DNA from 2 places in the Ensifer sp. NPDC090286 genome. Region 1 is predicted to be linked to the other one. Evidence: riboswitches for the same ligand, from Rfam matches in the RefSeq annotation. Region 1 holds a riboswitch; the other holds the start of a gene.

What was found. A riboswitch is a leader RNA that binds a small molecule or an ion and turns the genes downstream of it on or off. The one in region 1 is predicted to bind FMN.
Region 2: another riboswitch for FMN. It lies ahead of ACIQUG_RS01045 (DMT family transporter); the one in region 1 lies ahead of ACIQUG_RS07575 (6,7-dimethyl-8-ribityllumazine synthase).

The regions. Positions count from the first base shown of each region.
Region 1 is NZ_JBIVYF010000001.1:1,506,046-1,520,927, reverse strand. Features, by position in the region: gene ACIQUG_RS07590 (triose-phosphate isomerase) at 1-332, shown strand, start outside; gene ACIQUG_RS07585 (RpiB/LacA/LacB family sugar-phosphate isomerase) at 375-818, shown strand; gene ACIQUG_RS07580 (low temperature requirement protein A) at 1,030-2,313, shown strand; gene ACIQUG_RS07575 (6,7-dimethyl-8-ribityllumazine synthase) at 2,592-3,065, opposite strand; FMN riboswitch at 3,160-3,310, opposite strand; gene ACIQUG_RS07570 (TfoX/Sxy family protein) at 3,465-3,806, opposite strand; gene ACIQUG_RS07565 (ABC transporter ATP-binding protein) at 3,902-4,963, opposite strand; gene ACIQUG_RS07560 (iron ABC transporter permease) at 4,974-5,756, opposite strand; gene ACIQUG_RS07555 (ABC transporter permease subunit) at 5,753-6,634, opposite strand; gene ACIQUG_RS07550 (ABC transporter substrate-binding protein) at 6,819-7,925, opposite strand; gene ACIQUG_RS07545 (MurR/RpiR family transcriptional regulator) at 8,130-9,008, opposite strand; gene ACIQUG_RS07540 (N-formylglutamate amidohydrolase) at 9,184-9,957, shown strand; gene ACIQUG_RS07535 (amino acid permease) at 10,071-11,618, shown strand; gene ACIQUG_RS07530 (glutamine synthetase family protein) at 11,768-13,132, shown strand; gene ACIQUG_RS07525 (aldehyde dehydrogenase family protein) at 13,217-14,602, shown strand; gene ACIQUG_RS07520 (iron-containing alcohol dehydrogenase) at 14,599-14,882, shown strand, end outside.
Region 2 is NZ_JBIVYF010000001.1:208,741-223,622, forward strand. Features, by position in the region: gene ACIQUG_RS01020 (phospholipase D family protein) at 1-96, shown strand, start outside; gene ACIQUG_RS01025 (ATP-dependent Clp protease proteolytic subunit) at 384-1,016, shown strand; gene clpX (ATP-dependent Clp protease ATP-binding subunit ClpX) at 1,300-2,577, shown strand; gene lon (endopeptidase La) at 2,962-5,382, shown strand; gene hupB (DNA-binding protein HupB) at 5,603-5,878, shown strand; FMN riboswitch at 6,002-6,184, shown strand; gene ACIQUG_RS01045 (DMT family transporter) at 6,272-7,186, shown strand; gene ACIQUG_RS01050 (esterase-like activity of phytase family protein) at 7,254-9,461, shown strand; gene ACIQUG_RS01055 (MarR family winged helix-turn-helix transcriptional regulator) at 9,556-10,032, opposite strand; gene ACIQUG_RS01060 (methyl-accepting chemotaxis protein) at 10,261-12,099, opposite strand; gene ACIQUG_RS01065 (exonuclease SbcCD subunit D) at 12,479-13,759, shown strand; gene ACIQUG_RS01070 (AAA family ATPase) at 13,759-14,882, shown strand, end outside.

The sequences.
Region 1 (14,882 bases):
TGAAGCGCCAGGTCGAAGGCGCGCTGACGCTGCTTGAGGGCGAGGCGAAGTCGGCGACGATCCTGCTTGCCTATGAGCCGGTCTGGGCGATCGGCGTCAACGGCATTCCGGCGACGGCAGACTATGCCGACGCGCGCCACAAGCGCATTGCCGAGGTGGCGGAAGCGGCCCTCGGGCGGCGCGTGCCGGTGCTCTACGGCGGCAGCGTCAATCCCGGCAATTGCGAAGAACTGATCACCCAGGCGCATATCGACGGCCTCTTCATCGGCCGTTCCGCCTGGGACGTGAATGGCTATCTCGACATTCTGCAGCGCGTCGCCAAGGCGATCTGAGCCTCCGGCCGTTGCAGCTCAAGAAGAACGAAAGGAACAATCATGAAGATTGCAATTGGAGCCGACAGCGCCGGCAAGCCCCTGCTGGATGTCATCGCCGCCCATCTGAGCGGCCGCAGCGACGTGGAAGTCGTCGACCTCAGCCAGTCCGGCTTCTATGCGGACCTCGCGCAGAACCTGGCGCAGCAGGTTGTCGAGGGCAAGCATGACCGCGGCATCCTGTTCTGCGGCACCGGCATCGGCGTGTGCATCTCCGCCAACAAGGTGCCGGGCATCCGCGCGGCGTTGACGCACGACACCTATTCGGCCGAGCGTGCGGCAAAGTCGAACAACGCCCAGATCATCACCATGGGCGCCCGCGTCATCGGACCGGAACTGGCAAAGTCGATCGTCGACACCTGGCTCGCCTCCGAATTCGATCCGAACGGCTCTTCGGCCGGCAATGTCGAGGCGATCAACCGCCTGGATGCGGCGCGAGCCGGTTGAGGAAAAGGGCGGACGGCTTGCCGTCTGCATCCGGTTCCCGGTTCAAGGCTTACCCTATCTCGCGATGCCGTTGATCCTCCCTCAGGCATCGTGACGACACGCCCGGCAGCGATGCCGGGCGTTTTCATGTCCGGTCTTGCGCTTCGTCTTGACGAGGCTTCTGCAAATATTTGAATATTCTTGCGGATCGTCAAATGGGGGGCGCTGCCGCATGAGTGAAACCACCTCGACCGAGCCGCATCAAAGCGCGCACCACCACGTGGCGCGCATGAGCGGCCGCGACACGCATGAACATCATCGGACCGCGACGACGCTCGAGCTGCTGTTCGACCTGACCTTCGTCATTGCCTTCAGCCTGGCTGCTTCGCAGCTTGCCCATTTCCTTGCCGAGGGGCACATCTTTGCCGGCCTCTTCGGCTTTGCGCTTGCGACCTTCTCGATCTGCTGGGCCTGGATCAATTTCAGCTGGTTCGCCTCCGCCTATGACACGGACGACTGGATTTTCCGCACCGTTACCATGGTGCAGATGGTCGGCGTGCTGATCCTTGCGATCGGCCTGCCGCCGATGTTCGAGTCGATCGACAAGGGCGCGCATCTCGACAATGGCATCATGGTGCTCGGCTACGTCGTCATGCGGGTGGCGATGCTCTTCCAGTGGCTGCGCGCGAGCCGCCAGGACCCGGCGCGGCGCAATGCCTGCCTCACCTATGTGAAAGCGATCAGCGTCGCCCAGATCGGCTGGATCGTGCTGATCTTCGTCGACTTCTCGCTGCTGGTGACCTTCGCCATGGTCGTCGGGCTCACGGCGATCGAAATGCTAGGCCCCTATTTCGCCGAGACGCGGGACGGCGGCACGCCCTGGCATGCGCACCACATCGCCGAGCGCTACGGGCTTCTTGCCATCATCGCCCTTGGGGAAGGGGTCGTCGGCACGGTCGCCTCGATCTCGGCCGTGGTCGAGGGGCAGGGCTGGGACCTCAATGTCGCGCTCGTCTGCCTCGCCGGCACGGGGCTCACCTTCGGCATGTGGTGGATCTATTTCCTGCTGCCGAGTGCGGAGATCCTGCACCACTACCGTCTCAAGCGGGCCTTCGTCTGGGGCTACGGCCACATGCCGATCTTCGCATCGATCGTCGCCACCGGTGCCGGCCTGCATGTGGCGGCCTATTACATCGAACACAAGGCGCATATCGGTTCGGTCGCAACGGTGCTGACGGTGGCGGTGCCTGTCGCGTGCTACATCGGGCTGCTCTACGCGATGTACGCCTATCTCATGCAGCAGGTGGACCGCCTGCATCTCTGGCTGCTCGCCGGCACAGCGCTGGTGCTGGCAGCATCCGTGGTTGCGGCGATCGCCGGGCTCGACATGGCCAAGTGCCTGATCATCCTGATGCTGGCACCGGTCGTCACCATCGTCGGCTACGAAGTGGCTGGGCATCGCCACCGCATGGCGGCTCTGGAGCGCAGCCTGCACAAGAGTGATGCGGTGCATTGATTTTGCGAGTCGAAACAGCGGGTTATTCGCTGTTGCTGGCGATGTGATTCAGCGGCTTCAGAGGTTGATTCAGCTACGGTTGCTGGCGCGATCCGCCCCTCTCCGCGGGTTCAATCCGAGGACCAATCCTCTCCTCGCAGGCGAGGACAGGGGGCGAGAACCCTCATAAGCTCGGAGCTTCTGGAACGCCGTGCTTGATGGCACCGGGCGGCTAGGCGGCGGTTCCTTAAGCGTGTCCTTCTCCCCGCGAGCGGGGAGAAGGTGGCGGCAGCCGTCGATCAGGCGTTGACCAGCGCCAGCTTGGCGCGGGCGTCGAGGATCTGGGCGCAGGCGTTGGCCGCTTCCGTGCCCTTGGTGACGAAGTGCTCGCGGAAGAAGGCGATCAGCGGTTCGCTTTCCTGGAAATTATGCGGCGTCAGCACGGCCGAAAGCACCGGCACGTCGGTGTCGAGCTGCACGCGCATCATGCCGTCGAGCACGGTGCCGGCGACGAAATCGTGGCGGTAGATGCCGCCGTCGACGACGAAGGCAGTACCGAGGATCGCGGCATAGCGGCCGGTTTTGGCCAGCGTCTGTGCATGCAGCGGGATTTCGAGTGCGCCCGGCACGTCGAAGATCTCGACATCGGCCGCCGAGCCGCCGAGCTTCGTCCATTGCGCAACAAAGGCATCGACGCAGCGGTCGACGATATCGGCATGCCAACGGGCACGAACGATCGCGATCTTGGCTGTGGGGTGGGAAAGAATGGTCATGGTCTCAAGCCTTTCAGGGTTTGGCGTTTTTCCAATGATCCCGTCGGGCGAACATGCATGCGCGCGAGGTCCCTTCGCGGGAACCCACGGTACTGCTTGCTCTCTTCCATCCGGACTGTGACCGTCGGCTCCGGAATCTGACCGGATCTGCTGACCCCTGGAGCGTAAGCTCCAAGGCGCTCGCGGGCTTCGGCCTTGCGACCGCTACCGCCGGTGGGGAATTTCGCCCCGCCCTGAGAACAACGCGACTATATAGGGCGACCGCGCGCGGTCAAACGCACGGTGCGACGAAAATGCCGGAAATCACGACAGATTTTTCCTTGTGCGACGGAGCGACGGCAAATTCGTTCCCCGAAGTGGAGCCGCCTCGGCCGGTGGTCGAGAGCGGATGCATGATGATCAGCGCAGATCGTCGTCTTCGGCGGCAAGCGCGCGATTGGCCCAATGGAGCAGTGCGTCCCGGTCGTCGAGACAATCCAGCGGCGCTTCGTAGAAGCGATGCACGACCACCGTCTTTCCGCCCTTCGCGTAGCTGAAGGGCTGGCAACCCTCGGCAACGAGCGCATCTTTCAGCCCCCGATCGACCCGGAAGTAAAGGCGGTCCTTGATGCTGACGGCAAAGCGCTTGTCGGCAACGAGATAGGCCCAGCCGCCGAAGAAGCGGTCGATCTGGACCGGCCCGATGCCGGAGAGTTCATCCTGGATATGCCGGACGAAGGCGCTGGGTTCGGCCTTGGCCATGGTCTCGATACCTCGTCGGCGGGTACCTTGCCGCAGCAACGCCACGATGGCTTCAGGCCGGCGCGTGACGCGCCGGCCTGTCGCATTGTCTCGCGCTACTCGCGAATGACGAGCAGGTCCTTGGCGGCAAAGCGCAGCGTGACGTTGTCGCCGGAAACCGGCGGGGCGACGCCCGGATTGTTGAACATGTCGAAGGAGATGACGTCGCCGCCGACGCGGAGGCGCGTGCGGATGACCGAGCCGAGGAAGCTCGTCGAGACGACCTCGCCGGCAAGCGAAGTGTCGCCCTTGGCACCTTCGGCGATCGAGCCCGCTTCGGGACGCAGCGCCAGCGAAATGCTGTCGCCGCCCTTCATGCCGGCGATCGGGTCCTTCAGCGCCACCTGCTGGTTGCCGATGGTGACCGAGCCCGCGGCCGGGTCCGCCACCTTGCCCTCGATGATGCTGAGCGTGCCGACGAAGGACGCGACGAAGCGGGTCGCCGGCGTGTTGTAGATCTCGAAGGGGGTGCCGATCTGGTCGGCACGGCCGGCATTCATGACCACGATGCGATCGGAGATCGACAGTGCCTCTTCCTGGTCGTGGGTGACGAAGACGGTGGTGATGCCGAGCTGCTGCTGGATCTGCCGGATTTCCTCGCGCAGCGACACGCGGATCTTGGCGTCGAGCGCCGAAAGCGGCTCGTCGAGCAGCAGCACCTGCGGCTTGACCGCAATCGCGCGGGCAAGCGCAACGCGCTGCTGCTGGCCGCCGGAGAGCTGGTAGGGGAAGCGGTCCGCTAGGTGCTCGAGCTTGATCAGCCCGAGCATCTGCTTCACCCTCGCGTCGATCTCCGACTTGTCTGTGCCTGCGATCTTCAGACCGAAGGCGACGTTGTCATGCACGTTCATGTTGGGAAACAGCGCATAGGCCTGGAACACCATGCCGATGTTGCGCTGGTTGGGCTTCAGCGAATTCTGGTCGCGGCCGTTGATGACGATCTGGCCGCTGGTCGGCGTCTCGAAGCCGGCGATCATGCGCAGCACCGTCGTCTTGCCGCAGCCCGACGGCCCGAGGAACGAGACGAACTCGCCCTTTTCGATGTTCATGTTGAAATCATGCACGACCTGAACCGGGCCGAAGGACTTCTTGATGCTGGTGAGTGACAGGAAACTCATGGGTCGGTCCTCAGGCCTTTGGAGGCGCGCTTTTCTGGAAGCGCGAAACGAGCTGGATGAGGCCGAGGCAGCCCCAGGTGATGCCGAATGCGATGACGGCGAGTGCGGCCGGCTCATAGGCGCGGTTGGCACCCAGAAGCTGCATGTACGGGCCGAAAGCCGGGCGGTTGAGCAGCGCCGCCATGGTGAACTCGCCGATGACGATGGCAAAGGTCAGGAAGGCGCCCGAAAGCACGGCGACGAGCACGTTCGGCAGGATGATTTTGGCAAGGATAGCCACCCAGCCGGCGCCAAGGCTCTGTGCCGCCTCGGTCAAGGTGGCGACATCGATGGTGCGAAGACCGGTGTCGACCGCGCGGTACATGTAGGGCAGCGCAAGCGTCGCATAGCCGAACATCAGGAGGATGTTGGTGCCGGTGAGCGAGCCCGTCAGCGGCAGCCAGCTCGAGGTGTTGTAGAGCCGGATGTAGCCGAAGACGATGACGATCGCCGGAATGACCAGCGGCAAGAGCGTGATGAACTCGATGATGGGACGCAGCCGCGGCAGCTTCAGCCGCACCCAATAGGCCGTCGGCACGACGAGCAGCACGCCGAAGAGGATGGTGAATAGCGCCTGCATCACCGAATAGGTGAAGGTCTCCTGGAAACGCGGATCGGCAAAGACCTTGGCGTAGGCGTCGAAGGAGTACTCGCCGCGACGCATCTTGAGCGAGAAGTTGGTCATGCCGATGAGCGGCAAGATGAAATAGAGGAGGCCGAAAACGAGGGCTCCCCACGCCCAGATCTTCTTCATTTCAGCCACCTTTCGCTGCGGCTGCGCAGCCAGATATAGATCGCGTTGGCGATGCCGGTGACGACGATCATGCCGAAGGCGAGAGCGTAGCCGAGATGCGGATTGCCGAGCACGTCGCCGCGGATCTGGGCGAAAAGCAGGATCGGCACGATCGACAGCGACGAGCCGGTGAGCGCGATCGCGGTCGCAACGGCGCCGAAGGCATTGGCAAACAGCAGCGCCAGCGTGCCGAGCAGCGACGGCAGCAGGATCGGGAAGGCGACCATACGCCAATATTGCAGGCCGGTTGCGCCGAGGATTTCTGCGGCCTCGCGCCATTCGCGCTTCAGCCCGTCGAGCGCCGGCGTGATGATCAGGATCATCAGCGGGATCTGGAAGAACAGATAGGTGACCGTCAGCCCCCAGAAGGAGAGCAGGTTGAAGCCAAGCATCCGGAGATCGAGACCGAAGTTCGACCGCAGGAAGACGGTGACGATGCCGACCGGGCCGAGCGTCGCGAGAAAGGCGAAGGCGAGCGGCACGCCGGCGAAATTGGAGGCGACGCCGGAAAAGGTCAAAAGCGGCCCGCGGATCCCCTTCGGCAAGCCGCCGAAGACGATGGCTGACGCCATGGCAAAACCGATCAGGCAGCCGAGAAGGGCGGAGGCGATGCTGATCTTGATGGAGATCCAGTAGGCGCCGAGGATCGACGGCGTGAACAGGCCGCGAATGTTGTCGAGCGTGAAGCCGCCATCGGGCGTCTGAAACGCGCCGACCACGATCTTCATCGTTGGCAGAAGCAGGAACAGCGTCACGAAGGCGGCAAAGGGCAGAATGCCCAGCCAGTGAAGCGGTAGGCGACGCGCCGGCGGGCTGGCGTCGGGTTTAGCAGATGACATTCCGTTCGCGCCCCTGAAGCCGCGTTATCGACGCGGGCGTTATCGATTGTTGCAAGCGAGAAGCGGGATGAAGACGGAAGCCGCACGCAGATTCCGGATCTCGCTCCAAAGACTTGAATTTCTTACGAATAACCTATGCGCCCCGGCCGGAAAACCGGCCGGGGCGACATGTCTGTGGAAAGGCTTACTGGACGTTCGCGCCGACGACGGCATCCCAGCCACCGGTGACGGCAGCCTTGTTGGCGTCGACTTCTTCGAGCGTCGGGAAGTAGGCCTTTTCGTAAGCTGCTGCCGGCGGCAGGGCGTCGATCAGTTCCTGCGGAACCTTGCCGGCCTTGACCATGGCGTTGAAGCGGGTCGGGTGGCAGAAGCCCTTGAGCCAGCCGAGCTGACCTTCGTCGGAATAGAGGTGCTCCATCCACAGCTTGGCAGCGTTCGGGTGCGGCGCGTAGGCCGAGATGCCCTGAACGTAGACGCCGGCGAGAACACCGCTGGCCGGAACGACGACTTCGGTCGGCGGGTTGCCGTTGAGCGTCTTTGCCCAGCCGAGAGCGTTGTAGTCCCAGGCGACGACGATCGGGGTCGAGCCCTGGGCGAGCGTGCCGGACTTGCCGATGACAGGAACGAAGTTGCCGTTCTTGTTGAGTTCGGCGAAGTAGCCGAGACCGGCTTCACCGGCTTCCTTGCCGGACTTTGCGCCCTTGGCGAGGCCAGCGGCGAGAACGCCGAGGATCGCCTGGTTCGAGGCGCGCGGGTCACCGGCAAGAGCAACCTGACCGGCATATTCCGGCTTCAGCAGATCGGTCCAGTCCTTCGGTGCGTTCTGGACGAGGTCCTTGTTCACGAGGAAGGACATGACGCCGTAATAGTCGCCGTACCAGTAGCCTTCGGCGTCCTTGACGCTGTCCGGGATCTCGTCCCAGGTGGAGACCTTGTAGGGCTGCAGCAGGCCTTCGGCCTTCATCTGCGGACCGAAGGCGAGACCGACGTCGACAACGTCAGGAGCCTGCGGGCCCTTGTTGTCCTTGTTGGCCTTGACGGCTTCGACTTCGTCGGCCGAGCCAGCATCCGGGTTCAGTTCGTTGACCTGGATTTCCGGATACTTGGCCTTGAAGGAGGCGATGACGTCGCCGTAGCCGCACCAGTCGTGGGGCAGGGCGATCGTCGTCAGCATGCCTTCCTTCTTGGCGGCTTCGATGAGCTCGGCGCTCGGCTCGGCAGCGGCGATTGCGGTCGTTGCCAGGAAAATGGCGGTGGAGAGCGAAAGCAGGCGTTGGGTTTTTGAAATCACTGGTGTTCTCCTTATGGGTTTAGTCAAATTCGTGGGGTTTCAGTCGATTTCGGCGAAGCTGTTAAAGAGATGCGATGAAAGTAATGTGACAGGGGTTTATCCGTTCGCGCCGCGTATGTCGTTGTAAGAACATTTCTTTTTTGGCTTCGGCGGGCCACTGTCGCATAACTGCATGAAATCCTGTGAACGTGTCGGCGAATTCTCCTAGACCGGTTTGCGAAAGATGCGGGTGGAATCGAACAGTCCCTCGAGCGTTTTCATCCGATCCCGGGTCTCGTCCCAGTTCGAACTCTGTACGGCCTCGATCAAAGCCTCGATCAGGAACAGGATGACGACGGAGCTGTCCCAGGCGGACGGCACCTCGATCTGCGAGCGGAACACTCTGGAGGCGGACTTGGCGACCGGCGAACTCCAGCGATCGGTAAAAAGGATGATTTCCACGCCGCGCTCGCGGGCGGATTTGGCGAGCGTCACCATTTCCTGCTCGTAGCGGCGAATGTCGAAGAGAATCAGCACGTCGCCCTGGCGCATGTCGAGCACGTAGTGCGGCCAGGCGCTGGCATTGGAGGCGATCTCGATGACACCCGGGCGGATGACCTGAAGGTGGGTGAAGAGATAGTCGGCGAGCGAGCGGGTGATGCGGCCGCCAAGCAGGTAGATGCTGCGCTTGCGGTCGGCGATGAGGGCCGCTGCCGCGTCGAATTCCTGCGGCTCGATCTGGGTCAGCGTCTCGCGCAGATTGCTGGTGATCGCGTCGGCAAAGCGGTTGAGCGTGTGGGTGCCGGGCGCATTGGCGGCCCAGCGGTCGTGCTTGGCGATCGGATTGGAAATCGTCGCTTCCAGTTCCTGATGCAGCCGCGCCTGGAAATCCGGGAAACCGCGGAAGCCAAGCTTCTGCACCATGCGGGCGACCGTCGGGGTCGAAACGCCGGCGTTCTCGGCAACCGTGGTGATCGAACCGAGTCCCGAAACGGGATAATTGTCGAGAAGCGTCTCCGCCAATTGCTTCTCCGCGCGGGTCAGCACGGTGAAGTGGGCGTTGATCACATCCGACACGGTGGTGGACGTCGCCTTGCTGCTCAAATTGTCTCCCCTGAACCGATCTTAAGCCGGTTTGTGACAGATTAAACATCGCTGTCACAATTGGAGTCAATCGCAATTTTGAAGAGATCGTTTCAGATTTTGATTGACATGTGCCATCCTCTGAAGAATTCTTTTCATTAACGAACGTCTAACGGGGCAAGAGGGGATGCCGGTGTTGACGCGACTTTTGACCGAAGCAGATGGCGATCCGGTTGCGATCGAAAACGCCGGAGGCAAGGGCGATATCGTGCTCGTCTGCGAGCATGCCTCGCGCCTGGTTCCAGAACGGCTGGGCACGCTCGGCCTCAGCGAGCAGGCGCTCGAAAGCCATATCGCCTGGGACCCCGGCGCGCTTGCGGTCGCCAAGCTGCTTGCGGCAAAGCTCGACGGGTCCTTGATCTATCAACGCTTCTCCCGCCTTGCCTATGACTGCAATCGCCCGCCGGAAGCGGACGCGGCGATGCCTGCCGTCAGCGAGGTCTACGAGATACCGGGAAACCGGACGATGTCGGCCGACGAACGCCAGGCCCGGGTCGACGAGATCTATCGGCCGTTCCACGATGCGGTCGCGCGGTTCGTGTCCGATCGCAAGGCCGCGGGACGCCCGCCTGTTCTCGTCACCATGCACAGTTTCACGCCCGTCTATTTCGGCAAGCCGCGCGCCGTCGAAGTGGGCGTGCTGCACGATGCCGACAGCCGGCTCGCCGACCACATGCTTGCGACCGCCACGAAAGGGCAGGTCGCCTACGATATCCGTCGCAACGAGCCCTATGGCCCGGCCGACGGCGTTACCCATAGCCTGATCGAATACGGCGTCCACAACGGACTGCCGAATGTGATGATCGAGATCCGCAACGATCTCATTCGCAATGACATCGGCCAAAGGGTCATGGCCGATTACCTGGAAGGGCTGCTGCGCAAGGGCACGGCGGCACTTTCGGCACAATAAAAGACCCTGGGGAGCGGCGTTGCCGCGGTCCTGTTCCGGCCAGCCGGGGCAGGTGGTTGATGGGACCCTGCCGCAATGGGGCGGCGTGGTCTGAAGAAATCAGGGGAAGAAAAATGTCGGACTACAGCGATTCAGACAAAAAGCAGGACATGAGTGTCCTGCACTCGATGGGCTATGCCCAGGAGCTCGAGCGGCGCATGAGCCAGTTCTCGAACTTCGCGGTGTCGTTCTCGATCATCTGCATTCTTTCGGGCGGCATCAACTCGCTCGCCCAGGCGACCGCAGGCGCGGGGGGCGCGGCGATCGGCATCGGCTGGCCGCTCGGCTGCTTCATTTCCTTCGTCTTCGCCGTTGCCATGGCACAGATCAGCTCGGCCTATCCAACGGCTGGTGGCCTCTATCACTGGGGCTCGATCCTCGGCAACCGCTTCACAGGCTGGCTGACCGCCTGGTTCAACCTCCTCGGTCTCGTCACCGTTCTCGGCGCCATCAACGTCGGCACCTACTACTTCTTCATGGGTTCCTTCGGCACGCCGTACTTCGGCCTCGCCGACACGACACTGACCCGCATCGTCTTCCTCGCCATCATCACCGGCGGGCAGGCACTGGTGAACCACATGGGCATCGGGCTGACCGCCAAGCTCACGGACTTCTCGGGCTACCTGATCTTTGCAACCGCGATCCTGCTTGCGGTCGTCTGCCTGGCCGCAGCCGACAGCTACGATATCGCCCGTCTCTTCACCTTCTCCAACTATTCCGGTGAAGCGGGCGGCAATGTCTGGCCGGAAACCTCGGGCACCTGGGTGTTCCTGCTCGGCCTGCTGCTGCCGATCTACACGATCACCGGCTACGACGCCTCGGCGCATACTTCGGAAGAAACCGTCAAGGCGGCCCATTCGGTGCCGCGCGGCATGGTCTCCTCGGTGCTCTGGTCGGCGCTCTTCGGCTACATCATGCTGTGCTCGTTCGTACTCATGATCCCGAACATGGACGACGCTGCCAAGCAGGGCTGGAACGTATTCTTCTGGGCGATGGAAGCGCAGGTTCACCCGATCATCAAGGACATCCTCTACCTCGCCATCCTCGTCAGCCAGTGGCTGTGCGGCCTGGCAACGGTGACCTCGGTGTCGCGCATGATCTTTGCGTTTTCGCGTGACGGCGGCCTGCCGGCCTCCAAGGCGCTCGCCAAGGTGAGCCCGACCTACCGCACGCCGGTCGCGGCGATCTGGGTCGGTTCGATCCTCGCAGTCCTCTTCGTCTGGGGCTCCTCGCTCGTCTCGATCGGCGAAACCCCGGTCTACACGATCGTCGTCTCGTGCACCGTCATCTTCCTGTTCTTCTCCTTCGCGATCCCGATCACGCTCGGCCTCTTCGCCTGGGGAACCTCGAAGTGGGACAAGATGGGCCCGTGGAACCTCGGCGAAAGCATGTTCAAGCTGTTCGCCGTCCTGTCGATCATCGCGATGGTGCTGATCTTCATCCTCGGCGTTCAGCCGCCGAACGACTGGGCGCTCTACATCACCGTGGGCTTCCTGGTGCTGACGGCGCTGATCTGGTTCGGCCTTGAAAGCCGCCGCTTCCGTGGCCCGCCGATCGGCGACGAAGTGGCACGCCGCCAGGCCGAGATCGCCGCCGCCGAAAAGGCTGTCGGCCAGGTCTAAGCGACAACAACAAGGCGGGAGCGCGACCGCGACTTCCGCCTTTTCTTTTGCCGGAACTGCTCCGGTTGGTTGAACGGATCACGTTCACGCGGCCCAAAAATATCGTCACCAAGGGAACGGCCGCGTGACCAAACATGGGATGGAAGTTGATGAGCTATACGTTTGACGAGTTGAAGGAAGACGTCGCCGCCGGCCGCATCGATACGGTGCTTGCCTGCCAGGTCGACATGCAGGGCCGGCTGATGGGCAAGCGCTTCCATGCGCAGTTCTTCGTCGATGGCGCCTGGAAGGAAACGCATAGCTGCAACTACCTGCTTGCGACCGACATGGAGATGGAGACCGTTCCCGGCTACAAGGCGACAAGCTGGGAAAAGGGCTATGGCGACTATACGATGAAGCCGGACCTTTCGACGCTTCGCCGCATTCCCTGGCTCGAAGGCACGGCGCTGGTGCTCTGCGACATGCTCGACCATCACACCCATGAGGAAGTGCCGCATTCGCCGCGCGCGATCCTGAAGAAGCAGGTGGCGCGGCTCGAGAAGATGGGCCTCAAGGCCTATATGGCGAGCGAACTCGAGTTCTTCCTGTTCGACCAGTCCTATGACGACGCCCGCCAATCCGGCTACCGCGACCTGCAGCTCGTCAGCGGCTACAACGAGGACTACCACATCTTCCAGACGACCAAGGAAGAGGACGTGATGCGGGCGATCCGCAACGGTCTCCAGGGGGCCGATATCCCGGTCGAGAACTCGAAGGGCGAAGCATCGGCCGGCCAGGAAGAAATCAACGTTCGTTACGCCGACGCGCTGACGATGGCCGACCGCCATGCGATCATCAAGAACGGCTGCAAGGAAATCGCCTGGTCGCGCGGCAAGGCGATCACTTTCCTCGCCAAGTGGAACTATCAGGCTGCGGGTTCCTCCTCGCATATTCACCAGTCGCTCTGGAGTGCCGACGGCAAGTCGTCGAAGTTCTACGACGAGAGCGGCAAATACGGCATGTCGGAGATGATGCGCCACTATGTGGCAGGCCTTCTCACCCATGCGAGCGAGATTACTTACTTCCTTGCGCCTTACATCAACTCCTACAAGCGTTTCATGGCCGGTACGTTCGCGCCGACCAAGGCGGTCTGGAGCAAGGACAACCGCACGGCCGGCTATCGCCTTTGCGGCGAAGACACCAAGGCGATCCGCATCGAATGCCGCGTCGGCGGCTCCGATCTCAATCCCTATCTCGCCTTTGCCGCTTTGATCGCGGCCGGCATTTCCGGTATCGAGAACAAGATGGAATTGGAAGCGCCCTTCGTCGGCGACGCCTATGGCGGCAAGGATGTGCGCGAGATCCCGCGCACGCTTCGTGACGCGACGGCGGCCCTGACGGAATCGAAGATGCTGCGTGCTGCCTTTGGCGACGAGGTCATCGAGCACTATGCACGGGCGGGGCGCTGGGAGCAGGAAGAATACGACCGCCGCGTCACCGACTGGGAGGTCGCGCGCGGTTTCGAACGGGCCTGACCCGCGACACAATCACTCACAAGGATGGCCGTTCCTGACCGGAGCGGCCATCGCATCATTCGCAATGAAAGCAGGAAGACGATCATGAGCATGATCAAGTGCATTTCGCCTGTTAATGGCGAGGTCTACGCGGAACGCCCGGCAATGCCGCTGGAAATGGCAAAGCAGGTGGTTTCCCGCGCCCGCCAGGCGCAGAAGGCCTGGGCGCGCCGTCCGCTCGACGAGCGCGTCAATCTGGTTCTGGCCGGTGTCGCGCGCCTCAACGAGATGGTCGACGAGGTGGTTCCGGAGCTTGCCTGGCAGATGGGCCGGCCGGTGCGCTATGGCGGCGAGTTCAAGGGCTTCAACGAGCGCTCGAACTATGTCGCGACGATCGCAGCCGATGCGCTGAAGCCGCTGGTGATCGAAGAGAGCGACCGCTTCGAGCGCCGCATCGCCCGCGAGCCGCATGGCGTCGTCTTCGTCGTGGCGCCCTGGAACTACCCCTACATGACCGCGATCAACACGGTCGCGCCGGCGCTGATGGCCGGCAACACGGTCATCATCAAGCACGCGAGCCAGACGATCCTCGTCGGCGAGCGCATGGTGCGCGCCTTCGTCGAAGCCGGCGTTCCCGCCGATGTCTTCCAGAACATCTTCCTCGACCATGAAACGACCGCGGCGCTGATCGCGGCCAAGAGCTTCGACTTCGTCAACTTCACCGGCTCGGTCGAAGGCGGGCGCTCGATCGAGCGGGCTGCCGCCGGTACGTTTACCGGGCTTGGCCTCGAACTCGGCGGCAAGGATCCGGGCTACGTCATGGAAGATGCGGATCTCGACGCGGCCGTCGACACGCTGATGGACGGCGCCACCTACAATTCCGGCCAGTGCTGCTGCGGCATCGAGCGCATCTATGTGCACGAGTCTCTCTATGACGCGTTCGTCGAGAAGTCGGTCGCCTGGGTCTCCAACTACAAGCTCGGCAATCCGCTCGACCCGGAAACGACGCTCGGGCCGATGGCCAACAAGCGCTTTGCCGCGACTGTGCGTGAGCAGATCGCCGATGCGATCTCTAAGGGCGCCAAGGCATTGGTCGATCCGAAGCTGTTCCCGGCCGATGACGGCGGCGCCTATCTCGCGCCGCAGGTCCTCGTCAATGTCGACCACTCCATGGCCTTCATGCGCGAAGAGACCTTTGGTCCGGCGGTCGGCATCATGAAGGTGAAGAGCGACAGCCAGGCGATCGAACTGATGAACGACAGCCAGTACGGCCTCACCGCATCGCTCTGGACCCGCGATGCCGAGCGCGCCGCGCGCATCGGCGCCGACATTGAGACCGGCACCGTGTTCATGAACCGCGCCGACTATCTCGACCCGGCGCTCTGCTGGACCGGCGTCAAGGAAACCGGCCGCGGCGGTTCGCTGTCGGTCATCGGCTTCCAGAACCTCACCCGTCCGAAATCCTACCATCTGAAGAAAGTCACCGCATGACCATCACCGCCAACTGGAGCTATCCGACGTCCATCAAGTTCGGTGCCGGCCGGATCAAGGAGCTTGCCGACCATTGCAAGGCGGTGGGCATGAAGAAGCCGCTGCTGATCACCGACCGGGGCCTCGCGCCGATGGCGATCACCCAGAATGCGCTCGACATTCTCGAGGCTGCCGGCCTCGGCCGGGCGATCTTCGCCGACGTCGACCCGAACCCGAACGACGTCAACCTTGCAGCTGGCGTGAAGGCCTTCAAGGACGGTGGCCATGACGGTGTCGTCGC
Region 2 (14,882 bases), 1.3 Mb from region 1:
TCCGAGCGGCTGGTGCGCCACGAGCCGGATGCGAGCCTAACAAGGCGCATGATCGCCGGGCTGATCCGCATTCTGCCGATCGAGTCGCAGCTGTGACCCGTGGCCTGCTTGCCTCATTTGCGCTTCGTTTACCGATATCGTTGATCCCTGTGCGCAGCGTCTGGGTGTGCGGTCTTGGTCGAGGACGTTGCGCGAAAAATGCTCTATCGCCAACCATGTGTGGAGGACGGCCAAACTTCGAGGCGAACAGTGCCTTCGATTAAGCTTATCGAAGCTTCGCGACTTGAAGTGCAGGGTGTTGACACTCTATGTAGGAGCAGAAGGTAAATCCCGTGATTCCCGGTTCGCAACGGTTTTGCGAACCCGATTGATGAAGGTTCGATATGAGAAATCCCGTTGATACCGCCCTGGCACTGGTGCCGATGGTTGTTGAACAGACCAACCGCGGTGAACGTTCCTACGATATCTTTTCGCGCCTTCTGAAGGAGCGCATCATCTTCGTGACCGGCCCGGTCGAAGATCAGATGGCAACGCTCGTCTGCGCCCAGCTTCTTTTCCTCGAAGCGGAAAACCCGAAGAAGGAAATCGCGCTCTACATCAACTCGCCGGGCGGCGTCGTCACGTCGGGCATGGCGATCTACGACACGATGCAGTTCATCAAGCCGGCTGTTTCGACGCTCTGCGTCGGCCAGGCCGCCTCGATGGGTTCGCTGCTCCTGGCTGCCGGCCACAAGGACATGCGTTTCGCCACGCCGAACGCGCGCATCATGGTTCACCAGCCTTCGGGCGGTTTCCAGGGCCAGGCCTCGGATATCGAGCGTCACGCCAAGGACATCCTGAAGATGAAGCGTCGCCTCAACGAGGTCTACGTCAAGCATTGCGGCCGCACCTACGAGGAAGTCGAGCAGACGCTCGATCGCGATCACTTCATGAACGCGGACGAAGCTTTGAGCTGGGGCCTCGTTGACAAGGTGCTGACCTCGCGCGAAGAAATCGAAGGCGGCGAGCAGGCCTGATAACGCGCATTTGTGTCGGGATAGATGTAATTGTGACACAATTGTAATGGCTCAAGGGCTTTATCGACAGGGTAAAGCCGGTAATATGAACCATTAATGCTATGTTGGAATCTGACGGCGTAGTGTTGGTTCGAGTTGGGAGAGTCGTTGCGGCCGCGTCGGGCGTCTTCGCCAGGGGCGGTAAGTACTCCCGGAAGCCCTGCGTGAGGTTGAGGCGCAAGGCAAATTGAGTGGTCCGCGATACTTTTCTTGAAAGTGTCCGGCGTGCTGGAAGGAAGTCGAAATGAGCAAGGTCAGCGGAAGCAACGGCGGTGACTCGAAGAATACACTTTATTGTTCGTTCTGCGGCAAGAGCCAGCACGAAGTCCGCAAGCTGATTGCCGGACCGACCGTATTCATCTGCGATGAATGCGTCGAGCTGTGCATGGACATCATTCGCGAAGAGAACAAGACCTCGATGGTCAAGTCCCGCGACGGTGTTCCGACCCCTCAGGAAATCATCAAGGTTCTGGACGAATACGTCATCGGTCAGCAGCAGGCCAAGCGCATCCTGTCGGTCGCCGTTCACAACCACTATAAGCGCCTGGCGCACGCCGCCAAGGGCAGCGACGTCGAACTGGCGAAGTCGAACATCATGCTCGTCGGCCCGACCGGCTGCGGCAAGACCTATCTCGCCCAGACGCTCGCCCGTATCATCGACGTGCCGTTTACCATGGCTGACGCCACGACGCTGACCGAAGCCGGTTACGTCGGTGAAGACGTCGAGAACATCATCCTGAAGCTGCTCCAGGCGGCCGACTACAACGTCGAGCGCGCGCAGCGCGGCATCGTCTATATCGACGAAGTCGACAAGATTTCGCGCAAGTCCGACAACCCGTCGATAACGCGCGACGTATCGGGCGAGGGCGTGCAGCAGGCGCTTCTGAAGATCATGGAAGGCACGGTTGCCTCGGTACCGCCGCAGGGCGGCCGCAAGCATCCGCAGCAGGAATTCCTGCAAGTGGATACGACCAACATCCTGTTCATCTGCGGCGGCGCCTTTGCCGGCCTCGACAAGATCATCTCCGCCCGTGGCGAGAAGACCTCGATCGGTTTCGGCGCAACGGTCCGCTCGCCGGAAGATCGCCGTGTCGGTGAAGTCCTGCGCGAACTGGAGCCGGAAGATCTCGTCAAGTTCGGCCTGATCCCGGAATTCATCGGTCGTCTGCCGGTTCTGGCGACGCTCGAAGATCTCGATGAAGATGCGCTGATCCAGATCCTGTCCGAGCCGAAGAACGCTCTGATCAAGCAGTACCAGCGCCTGTTCGAGATGGAAGACGTGGAACTGACCTTCCACGAGGACGCGCTTCGCGAGATTGCCCGCCGGGCGATCGTGCGCAAGACGGGTGCCCGTGGCCTTCGCTCCATCATGGAAAAGATCCTGCTCGACACCATGTTCGAGCTGCCGACGCTCGAAGGCGTGCGCGAAGTAGTCATCTCCGACGAGGTGGTCAAGGGCTCTGCCCGGCCGCTCTACATCTACTCGGAACGGTCGGACGAAAAGACCAACGTTTCGGCCTGAGCGTCCTGAAATATCCTTTGAGAAGCCCGCCTCGTGCGGGCTTTTTCATGTCTACTTCATGTCTTCACACTTAGCTGTTGAGACACGAACGCAGGGGCGCAGATTTCACAATTCGATTGTTGCTAAAGTGCCGCAAACAACGCAATGATGTGACGATTCAATGAAGGACCTTAATGGTTGCGGTCCAAGAGCTTGTAGTCCGTCGCAAGGTCCGCAACAGCATTGATGCGTAGTCAGAAGGACCCGGCCACAGTTTGTGGATGTCTGCGTCGAGCCTTGAAATGGACGCGGTTGCACTCCACTTTCATGTGGAAAATATGACAGCCGGGAGTGCCTGTAGGGCTCCCGGAAACGGGCCCGAAATCGGGACGGAAAGGAAATGACATGACGAACAAAACGTCACCGGCGACTGAAAGCGCGACCTACCCGGTCCTGCCGCTCCGCGACATCGTAGTCTTCCCGCACATGATCGTGCCGCTTTTCGTCGGCCGCGAAAAGTCGATCCGTGCGCTTGAGGAAGTCATGGGCACCGACAAGCAGATCATGCTTGCCACCCAGATCAACGCCACCGACGACGATCCGGAACCGTCCGCGATCTACGAAGTCGGCACCATCGCCAACGTCCTGCAACTGCTGAAGCTGCCCGACGGCACCGTCAAGGTGCTGGTCGAAGGCCGCGCGCGCGCCAAGATCGACGGCTACACGCCGCGCGAAGAATTCTACGAAGCCGCCGCGCACACGCTGAGCGAGCCGGAGGAAGACCCGGTCGAGATCGAGGCGCTCAGCCGCTCGGTCGTCTCCGAGTTCGAAAGCTACGTGAAGCTCAACAAGAAGATCTCCCCCGAGGTCGTCGGTGTTGCCAGCCAGATCGAGGACTATTCGAAGCTGGCCGACACGGTGGCTTCGCACCTTTCGATCAAGATCGTCGAAAAGCAGGAAATGCTGGAGACCACCAGCGTGAAGATGCGCCTGGAAAAGGCGCTCGGCTTCATGGAAGGCGAGATCTCCGTCCTGCAGGTTGAAAAGCGCATCCGCTCGCGCGTCAAGCGCCAGATGGAGAAGACCCAGCGCGAATACTACCTCAACGAACAGATGAAGGCGATCCAGAAGGAACTCGGCGACGGCGAAGACGGCCGCGACGAGATGGCCGAGATCGAAGAGCGTATCGCCAAGACCAAGCTTTCCAAGGAAGCGCGCGAAAAGGCTGACGCGGAGCTGAAGAAGCTGCGCCAGATGAGCCCGATGTCGGCGGAAGCCACCGTCGTTCGCAACTACCTGGATTGGCTGCTCGGTCTGCCCTGGGGCAAGAAGTCGAAGATCAAGACCGACCTGAACCATGCCGAGGAGGTGCTCAACGTCGATCACTTCGGCCTCGACAAGGTCAAGGAGCGCATCGTCGAGTATCTCGCCGTGCAGGCGCGTTCGACCAAGATCAAGGGCCCGATCCTGTGCCTCGTCGGCCCTCCGGGCGTCGGCAAGACCTCGCTCGCCAAGTCGATCGCCAAGGCGACCGGCCGCGAATACGTGCGCATGGCACTTGGCGGTGTTCGTGACGAAGCCGAAATCCGTGGCCACCGCCGCACCTATATCGGCTCCATGCCGGGCAAGGTCGTCCAGTCGATGAAGAAGGCGAAGCGGTCCAACCCGCTGTTCCTGCTCGACGAAATCGACAAGATGGGCCAGGACTTCCGCGGCGATCCGTCGTCGGCGCTGCTCGAGGTGTTGGATCCGGAACAGAACTCGACTTTCATGGACCACTACCTGGAAGTCGAATACGACCTGTCCAATGTGATGTTCATCACCACCGCCAACACGCTGAATATCCCGGCGCCGTTGATGGACCGCATGGAAGTGATCCGCATCGCCGGCTACACCGAAGAGGAAAAGCTGGAAATCGCCAAGCGGCACCTGCTGCCGAAGGCGATCCGCGACCACGCGCTGCAGCCAAAGGAGTTCTCGGTCACCGACGGCGCGCTGATGGCGGTCATCCAGACCTACACCCGCGAAGCCGGTGTGCGTAACTTCGAGCGCGAGCTGATGAAGCTCGCCCGCAAGGCCGTGACCGAGATCATCAAGGGCAAGGCCAAGAAGGTCGAAGTGACCGCTGCCAACATCAACGACTATCTGGGCGTTCCGCGCTTCCGCCACGGCGAAGCCGAACGTGACGACCAGATCGGTGTTGTCACCGGTCTCGCATGGACCGAAGTCGGCGGCGAGCTGCTGACGATCGAAGGCGTCATGATGCCCGGCAAGGGCCGCATGACCGTCACCGGCAACCTGCGCGACGTGATGAAGGAATCGATTTCGGCAGCGGCGTCCTATGTCCGCTCGCGCGCGATCGACTTCGGCATCGAGCCGCCGCTGTTCGACAAGCGTGACATCCACGTGCACGTGCCGGAAGGCGCGACGCCGAAGGATGGTCCGTCGGCCGGCGTTGCCATGGCAACCACGATCGTGTCGATCATGACCGGTATCCCGATCTCCAAGGATGTCGCCATGACCGGCGAGATCACGCTGCGCGGCCGCGTGCTGCCGATCGGCGGTCTGAAGGAGAAGCTCCTGGCAGCGCTTCGGGGTGGCATCAAGAAGGTGCTGATCCCGGAAGAGAACGCCAAGGATCTTGCCGAGATCCCGGACAACGTGAAGAACGCGCTCGAAATCATCCCGGTTTCGCGGATGGGCGAAGTGCTCGAACACGCTCTGGTGCGCATGCCGGAGCCGATCGAATGGGACCCGGCAAACGAGCCGGCAACCGTTGCACCGGTTGATTCGCAGGACGAAGCAGGCTCTTCGATCGCCCACTAACGGGTGCTCGAAAAAGGGCGCCGCCGGCTCGCGCGGCGCTCATTTTGCAGAAAAATTGGGAAGACCGGCCATTGGCCGGTCTTTTTTGTTGTAAAAGCGCCCTGCAAGCCTTGCATTCCAAGGGATTAGGCGCAATTGGGAAAGGCAAGACGCGGGCGAAGCGCAAGCCGCCGCGCCTTAAAACACAGTCGTTTCGAACCAATCTGAAAGGGGTGGAAACATGAACAAAAATGAGCTCGTGTCTGCCGTTGCTGAGAAGGCCGGACTTTCCAAGACCGACGCATCTTCTGCAGTTGATGCAGTTTTCGAGACCATCCAGGCTGAGCTGAAGAACGGCGGCGACATTCGCCTGGTCGGCTTCGGCAACTTCTCGGTTTCGCGCCGCGAAGCCTCGAAGGGTCGTAACCCGTCCACGGGTGCGGAAGTTGACATCCCGGCACGCAACGTGCCGAAGTTCACGGCCGGCAAGGGCCTGAAGGATGCCGTCAACGGCTGATGAGATTTGCTTGGCGGCCGGACACGAGGCCGGCAGTCCAGGTATTCGAGGGTTCGGCGCAAGCCGGACCCTTTCGCATTTTGGGGCAGCCCTTGCGGGTACCCGCCATTTGCTCTAGGGCTTGCCCATTCTCAGGGCGGGGTGAAAGTCCCCACCGGCGGTAAGGGCATGAGAGCGCGGCGTCTTGAAGGCGCGCGAAGATGGCCCAAGCCCGCGAGCGCCTCTCCTCGATTTTTTGGGGGAGGGTCAGCAGATCCGGTGCAACTCCGGAGCCGACGGTCATAGTCCGGATGAAAGAGAATGGTCGCTGGCACGAAGGGCAGGGATGCCCGGCGTCGTGCCGTGCGCTCATGCGTCCTGATTTGTGTTTGGTCCGCTTTCAGGGTGCATGACATGAATCAGACTTCCCTCGGCTTTTCCTCCTCGCGCGCCATGGCCGGAGCCGGCTTCATGGTTCTGGCCGGGATCGCCTTTGCCGGCCTCAATGTCGTCACCCAATGGCTGACGATGAAGCTCGGTTTCCCGGCCACCGCCATGGCGTTCTGGCAATATGCCTTCGCCTTCCTCTTCTCGCTGCCGTTTCTGCGACGCGCCGGGCTGTCGGCCATGCGCACCGACTATCCCTGGCGCCATGTCGTGCGCGTGGTGCTGGCCGCCTTCGGGGTCGGGGCCTGGGTCTCGGGGCTAGCGCACGTGCCGATCTGGCAGGCGATCGCGCTGGTCATGACCTCGCCGTTCTTCATCATCCTCGGCGCCCGCCTGTTTCTCGGCGAACGTGTCGGCGCGGCGCGCTGGGCGGCAACCGCGGTTGGCTTCGCCGGGGCGATGATCATTCTCGAACCCTGGTCGGACAGTTTCAGCTGGGCTGCCCTTCTTCCGATCCTGTCGGCGCTTTTGTGGGGGGCTTCGTCGCTCATCACCAAGAGCCTCACCAGTCTTGAGCGCCCCGAAACGATCACGGTCTGGCTGCTTGTGCTTCTGACGCCGATCAACGGCGCCATCGCGCTTTCGGCCGGTTTCACCGTGCCGGATGGCGCAGCGCTCGGCTTCCTGCTGCTTGCCGGGATCCTGACCGTCGTCGCGCAGTATCTGCTGACGCTCGCCTATACGGTGGCCGACGCCGCCTATGTGCAGCCCTTCGACGACCTGAAGCTGCCGCTCAACGTCTTCGCCGGCTGGTTGGTCTTCGGTTACGCGCCGACAGGGTATCTTTGGGTCGGCGCGGTGCTGATCCTTGGCGCTTCGCTGTTCATCATGCGCAACGAGATGCGGCGCGAGCGCGCCGCTCCCGCGACCGGAACGGTGTAAAACCCGAGCGTTGTCATTCGGCTGTCATCGGCATCGCGCAGAACCCCCATGTTTTCAGTGTTCGCACATGGGGGATTTCATGACCATCACTTCGCGCGTGACTGCGCTCGCGGCCGTTCTTCTTGCCTCCGCAGCATTTCCTGCGGCGGCCGAGCCCGTCTTCAACCGCATTGCATCCTTTGCTGTTGCCGATAACCTGCCGGAAGGCGATGCGCGCAAGGCGCCGACATCCGCCGAAATCATCACGGCCAGCGAGGACGGCAATCTGCTCGTCTATTCCGACAGCCCCGGCAAGCGCGTCGGCCTGATCGACATTACCGATGCCAAGGCGCCGAAGGCAGCCGGCACGGTTTCCTTTGACGGCGAGCCGACTTCGGTCACCATCGCCGGTGCAAAGGCACTCGTCGCAGTTAACACGCGCGAGAGCTTCGTCAAGCCGTCCGGGCTTCTGGCGATCGTCGATCTGGCGTCGAAGAAAGTCGATGCGACCTGTGATCTCGGCGGCCAGCCGGATTCGATCGCCGTCAACAAGGACCGCACGCTTGCTGCCATCGCCATCGAAAACGAGCGTGACGAAGAGCTGAACGATGGCAAGATCCCGCAGATGCCGGCCGGCGAACTCGTTATCCTGCCGCTGAAGGATGGTGTTGCCGATTGCGGTTCGCTGAAGCGCGTGACGCTGACCGGTCTTGCCGAAATCGCCGGTGAAGACCCGGAGCCGGAATTCGTTTCCTTCAACGGCAAGGACGAGATCGCGCTGACCCTGCAGGAAAACAATCACATCGTCATCATCGACGGCAAGACCGGGACCGTGAAGACGCACTTCTCCGCCGGCACGGTCGACCTCAAGAACATCGACACCAAGCGTAACGGCGCGATCGCCTTCAAGGACGAGCAGCCGGGCCGCAAGCGCGAGCCCGATGCGGTGAAGTGGCTCGACGACGACCGCATCGTCGTTGCCAACGAAGGCGACTATGAAGGCGGTTCGCGCGGCTTCACGATCTTCGACGCCACCGGCAAGATGCTGTTCGAATCGGGCGCGAGTTTCGAGCACGCGGTTGCCGCCATCGGCCACTATCCGGAGAAGCGCTCTTCGGCCAAGGGTGTTGAGCCCGAGGGCCTGGAAGCGGCGAAGTTCGGCGACGACAACCTGTTCTTCGTGCTGGCCGAGCGCGCTTCGATCGTCGGCGTCTACAAGGACACGGGCGCAGAGCCTGAGCTGCTGCAGCTCCTGCCGTCGGGCATTTCGCCGGAAGGCGCCGTCGCGATCCCGTCGCGCAATCTCTTTGCGACCGCTAACGAAGTCGATCTCGTCGAGGATGGCGGCGCACGTTCGCACGTCATGATCTACGAGCGTGCCGAGGGCGAAGCTGCTTATCCGCAGATCCGCTCCGCCGAGAAGGACGGCCTGCCGATCGGCTTCGGTGCGCTCTCCGGTCTCGTTGCCGTCGCCGACAAGCCCGGCTTCCTGCGCGCCGTCAATGATTCGGTCTACTCGTCGCAGCCGACGATCTTCACCATCGACGCTACCCAGAAGCCGGCGCTGATCACCGAAGCGCTCGCCATCACCCGTGACGGCGCACCGGCTCAGAAGCTCGACATCGAAGGCATCGCCAATGACGGGGAAGGGGGCTTCTGGCTCGCGTCGGAAGGCAACTCCGACAAGCTCTACAGCCACGCGATCTTCCACGTGAACAAGAAGGGCGAGATCAAGAAGGAAATCGCCCTGCCGGAAGCGCTGCGCGCCGGCGAAACCCGCTTCGGCTTCGAAGGCATCACCGTTGTCGGCGAAGGCGAAGAGCAGACGCTGTGGATGGCGGTTCAGCGCGAGTGGAAGGATGACGAGAAGGGCTTCGTCAAGCTCGTCTCCTACAACCCGAAGAGCGAAGAATGGGGTGCGGTGCGCTACCCGCTGGAAAAGGCCGGTGACGGCTGGGTCGGCCTGTCGGAAATCTCCGTTCACGGCGACTACGCCTACATCATCGAGCGCGACAACCTGATCGGCCAGGCTGCCAAGCTCAAGAAGATCTATCGCGTTGCGCTGTCGGAACTGAAGCCGGCTGCCCTTGGCGGTGAATTGCCTGTCGTCAAGAAGGAAGAGGTTCGTGACCTCATTCCGGAACTGAAGGCGCTGAACGGCTACGTCGTCGACAAGGTCGAAGGCTTCACCGTCGATGCCGCCGGCAACGGCTATGTCGTTACCGACAATGACGGCGTCGACGACTCCTCTGGCGAAACCCTGTTCTTCTCCATTGGCGCCATCAACGCGATGTAAGCGTTACCGCCCGGAGAAAACGGGAGAGGCCGGGACATGACGTCCCGGCCTCTTTCTGTTTCGAAACTGTTGATTTGCGAAAGGCGGCCCGAGCCTAGCGGGCGATCGCGACCTGCGCTGCCTCTTCGGCCTCATCCTTGCGCTTGCGGATCTCGTCCGTCCGGTCGACCAGCTTGCCGACGATGTCATAGAGCGCGTCGAGTTCTTCATCGTCGAGTGCGGAGAAGATTTCCTCGAGCAGCTGTTTGCGGGGATGTTCGGCGGCTTCCAGAACGATGCGGCCGGTTTCGGTGATCGAGACGATCTTGGCGCGCCGGTCCTCGGGATCGGGCTTGCGCATGACCAGGCGGTCACGCTCCAGGCCGTCGATCGCTTCGGTGACCGTGCGCGGCGCGAAGTTCAGCGCACAGGCGATGTCGGTCGAGCGACAGGGGCCGAGCTTGCTGAGGAAGAAGAGGAACTTGCTGCGCGCCAGCGACACGCCTTCCTCGGTCATCGATTCGTTCACCAGCCGGTGAACCCGGTGGTAAAGCTCGAACAGTCTATCGGATACTTCGAATGTCTTCTTCATGATCGTCGCTGGAATTTCATGAGGTGCCATGTGAAATGGCAGTAACATTAGTGATAGTTATAATTGCCGCATTTGTCGACACAAACCTCCGGCGTTTCACGGTAACTCCGTCGCCGACAAAGAAACGGCCGCCATTTCTGGCGGCCGTTTCACTTTGTTCGGCAAGAAATTCTCGCAATCGGCGACCGTTTGCACGTCACACGACTTGCGCGTCGCCTCGGGTCGCGATCAGGCGGCCCAACGCGATGCGCCGGTCGACTGGGCGTAACCGTGATCACCGGCCTCGGCGAGCGTGAAGCGTGCGATCAGTTCCCGCAGGCGGCCGGCTTCCTGGGCAAGCTGAGCGCTTGCCGCATTGGCTTCCTCGACCATTGCCGCGTTCTGCTGCGTGACCTGGTCCATCTGGTTGACGGCCGTGTTGACTTCGGAAAGCCCGGCGGACTGTTCCTGCGCCGAGACGGCGATCGCGTCCATGTGCTGGTTGATCGTGACGATGAAGCCTTCGATCGTGCGCAAAGCTTCGCCGGTTTCGCGAACGAGCCGGACACCGCTTTCGACTTCGACGGCGGAGTTGCGGATCAGATCCTTGATCTCCTTGGCGGCGTTGGCCGAGCGCTGGGCAAGCTCGCGCACTTCCTGGGCGACGACGGCGAAGCCCTTGCCGGCATCACCGGCGCGGGCAGCTTCGACGCCGGCATTGAGAGCCAGCAGGTTGGTCTGGAAAGCGATCTCGTCGATCACGCCGATGATGTTGGAGATCTGGCTCGACGAATGCTCGATGCGGCCCATGGCGTCGACAGCACCCGAGACGATCGCGCCGGACTTGCGGGCGCTTTCGTTGGCCTGGCCGGCAACGGTGCGGGCCTCGTGGGTGCGCTTCGACGAATTGCCGACATTGACGGTGATCTGGTCGAGCGCGGCTGCAGTCTCTTCCAGCGAGGCCGCCTGCTGCTCCGTCCGTCGCGACAGGTCGTCGGCGCTCTGGCTGACTTCGCGGGCACCGCTGTCGATGCTGCCCGAGGCTGCCGAAACGGCGGCAAGCGTGTCGGCGAGCTGGGCGACGGCCTGGTTGAGGTCGTGACGCAACTGCTCGAAATCGGGCGAGAAGGGTTCGTTGAGCTGGAAGGCGAGATCGCCCGAGGCGAGGCGACGCAGGCCGGTGGCAAGACCGGCGGTTGCTTCCTGAAGGCGGCGCTGGGCTGCGGCTTCCGCTTCTTCCGTCACGCGCACGCGTTCCGCTTCCGCCTTGGCGCGCTGCGTCTGGGCGTCGGCTTCGAGATGCTGGTTGGTGATCGCCGCCTGGCGGAAGACCTCGACGGCACGGGCCATCTCGCCGATTTCGTCCTTGCGGGCGCCATAGGGGATGCTGCTGTCGGTGTCGCCTTCGGCAAGGCGTGCCATCGATCGGGTGATGATCTGGATCGGGCGAGCAATGCCGCGCACGGCATAGAGGATGGCGCCGAGCACGATGACGGCGGCAAGGGCGATGACGCCGATCTCGATCATGCGGATCTGGTCATGCGTCGCCGAGCTTGCTGCAACGGCGGCATCTGCACCGGCGAGGTTCAGCGCACGCATTTCCTTGATCGCTTCGTCGACCTTGCCTTCTGTCTCGCGCATCTCGACCTTGAAGACGCTCTGCGCCTTCATGTTCTCGAGGTTGTTGGAGAGCTTGACCATGCCTTCGGCGACCGAGAGATAGGCCTGATAGGCGGTCCGGACATTGTCGAGCCCTGCCTTGTCGGCATCGGTGACCATCAGGCTCGAATATTCGTCAGCGAGCTTGTTGAAGCCTGCGACGGTCTCGCCGATGACCTTCTCCGCCGCCTTCTTTTCAAACGGGGTCAGGGAAATCAGATGGCGCGCAAACGCCATGCGGGTATCGGAAAGCTGCGTTTCGAGCGCGCGGGAAAGCGAGACGCGCGGCAGCCAGGTGGTGGCGATCTCGTTGTTGCGCTCGTTCATCATCTTGATGCCGCCGAGAGATGAAACGGCAAGTGCCGAGACGATAACGGCAACCACGAGGAAAAGGGCAATAAGCGTGTGGGAAATCTTGAGCCGTGACATGGTACCCCCGGAAGGACGGCCGTCCGTAAAACTGTACTTGAATTAAGTCATTCCGGCTCTTGATCGTCATGACGGAGCGGATAGCCGAAGCAGGAATCATTCCGGTGCCTGGCCGCGCGTGAAACGCAGCCGGGGCAAACCTATCGAACAAGATGTTACAAAAGCCCTAATCGATTAAAGTGAGTATAATCTGATATTTGCAGGTAGCGCCGCGATGTCTGGAGTGGACGATGTTAACTATTTCCGCCGGTCGCATCTGTATTAGCGTTGTCTTTACTTCGGAATTCCGAAATATGCTTTCCGGCAGGCTGCGCATCTCGCAAGTGGATGACGCATGACGGCTGATTGACGGGCGATGGCGGGGCGGCCATGGTCGGCCATGCCCTTCCGTTTCGTCCATACCGCAGACCTGCACCTCGATTCGCCCCTCCGCAGCCTCGCCCTTAGAAACGCCGATCTCGCAGAGATCGTGCGCGGGGCGTCACGGCAGGCCCTGGTCAAGATCGTCGATCTTTGCATCGCCGAAGAGGCCGATGCCTTGCTGATTGCCGGCGACCTCTATGACGGCAGCCAGACGTCGATGAACACGGCCCTGTTTCTCGGCCGGGAACTGCGCCGGCTCGACGAACACGGCATCCGCGTCTTCATCATTCGCGGCAATCACGACGCCCAGTCACAGGTCACCAATGAGCTGACCCTGCCGCCATCGACCCACGTCTTCAAGGGCAAGGCGAAGGCGGTGGTTGCCAAGACGCTGGCAAGTGGTCGTGACGTCTATGTGCACGGGGTAAGCTTCGCCAGCCCGCATGCGCCCGAAAGCCTGCTTCCGGCCTTCCAGCCGCCGGTGCCCGGCGCGGTGAACATCGGCATGCTGCACACGAGCCTCGCCGGCGCCGCCGGTCATGATCTCTATGCCCCCTGCAGCGTCGCCGATCTCGTTGCCCATGGTTTCGATTACTGGGCGCTCGGCCATATCCATCAGCGGCAGGTCCATGCGGCAGAGCCTTTCATCGTCATGCCGGGCATGCCGCAGGGCCGCGACATCAACGAGGTCGGCGTGAAGAGCGTGTCGCTCGTCACGGTTGACGACGATGGCCGCCTCAGTGTTGCCGAGCGGGCGATCGGCATTGCCAGCTTCGAACGCCTTCGTGTCGATCTGACGGGCATCACGGAATGGCGCGATATGCTCGATGCCGTCAGGCAGGCGCTGTCGCGCATCTGTGGTGAAACAGCGGCAGAGAACGTCATCTTGCGCCTGGCGCTCGCCGGCGCGACGCCCTTGGCTTGGCGCCTTCGCCGCGACGCCGACCTGCTGCGGGCGGAGATCGACAACATCGCCGCCGGCATCGTCGGATGTTGGATCGAGAAGGTCGAGCTCACCTGTGGCAATGCCCGGACCGAAAAACCGGGCACCATGCTCGATCCCGTCGAAGAGTTGGCCGCACTCGTCGAAACGGACGTCCTGCCGGCGCACGGGTTTCGCCAGGACGTGCTGGCAGCCGTGGAAGATGTTTTGCAACAGCTTCCGCCCGAGCTTCGCCAATCGCTGGCGCCGGACGAAGAGGCGGTCGCGCGGCTGGCGTTTGAAGCCGGCGTGTCGGGAACCGCCGAGGTGCTCGCCCATCTGCATGGCGGCGGCGCCGGCGAGGGTGGCCACTGATGCGGCTCAGCGCGCTCGATCTCGTCCGCTACGGCAAATTCACCGATCGCCGCCTCGACTTCGGCGACAGCGTGCCCGGCACGCCCGACCTCCACATCGTCTACGGCCCGAACGAGGCTGGAAAGTCGACCCTGTTCTCAGGCTTCCTCGACCTGCTCTTCGGCATCGAGCATTCCAGCCCCTACGGCTTCCTGCACCCATACCAGACGATGCGCGTGGGCGGCACGATCGAAGCGGCTGGCCGCAGCGATCGCGTCTTCCGGATCAAGCGAAAGACGAACTCGCTGGTCGGCCTCGACGAGCAGCCCTTGCCCGACAACCTGTTTTCCGGAGCGCTCGGCGCGATCGATCGCGACACCTACCAGATGATGTTCTCGCTGGACGACGAGAGCATTGAGAAGGGCGGCGAAGCGATCCTGAAAAACGAGGGCGAACTCGGGTCGCTCTTGTTTTCCGCAAGCTCCGGCTTGCCGGACAGTGCCGCCATTCTTTCAGCCCTGCGAGTGAGGGCCGACGCCTTCTACCGGCCGCAGGCACGCAAGCATCAACTTGCGGAGCTGAAGGCCGAGCTGGACGCGCTCAGGACCGAACGCAATGCACTCGATATCAATGCGCGGGAGTATGCAGCCCTGCGCAAGACGCTGACGCAGGCACGCGAACGTCACGACGAGGCGAACACGCGTCGCACCGAGCTGAGACTGGCGCGCGCGCGCCATAAAGCCGAGATCGAGGCGCTGCCGTATTTCGGCCGGCTGCAGACGCTTCGTGCGGAGCTGGCGAGTGCTCCGCCGTTGCCTGTACCGCCCGCGGCTTGGGTGAGCGAGCTGCCGGTGCTCCAGCGTCAGGAGACGGAGATTGCGATCAGGCTGCAGCAGAACAGCAGTGAAACGCAGCATCGCCGCGATGCGCTGGAAGCGGTGCAGGTGGACAAGGCGGATCTTCTCCTGATCGAGCGCCTTGCAGCCCTTCAGGAGACCGCTCTCGATGCGCGCTATGTGACTGCGGCGCGGGATATGCCATCCAGGCAGGACGATCTGGCAAGGGCTGAGGCAGAAATACTTGGCTGCCTGCTGCGGCTTGGCGAGCCCGCTGACCGCGACCCCGCAGCTCTTCTGTTGCCAGC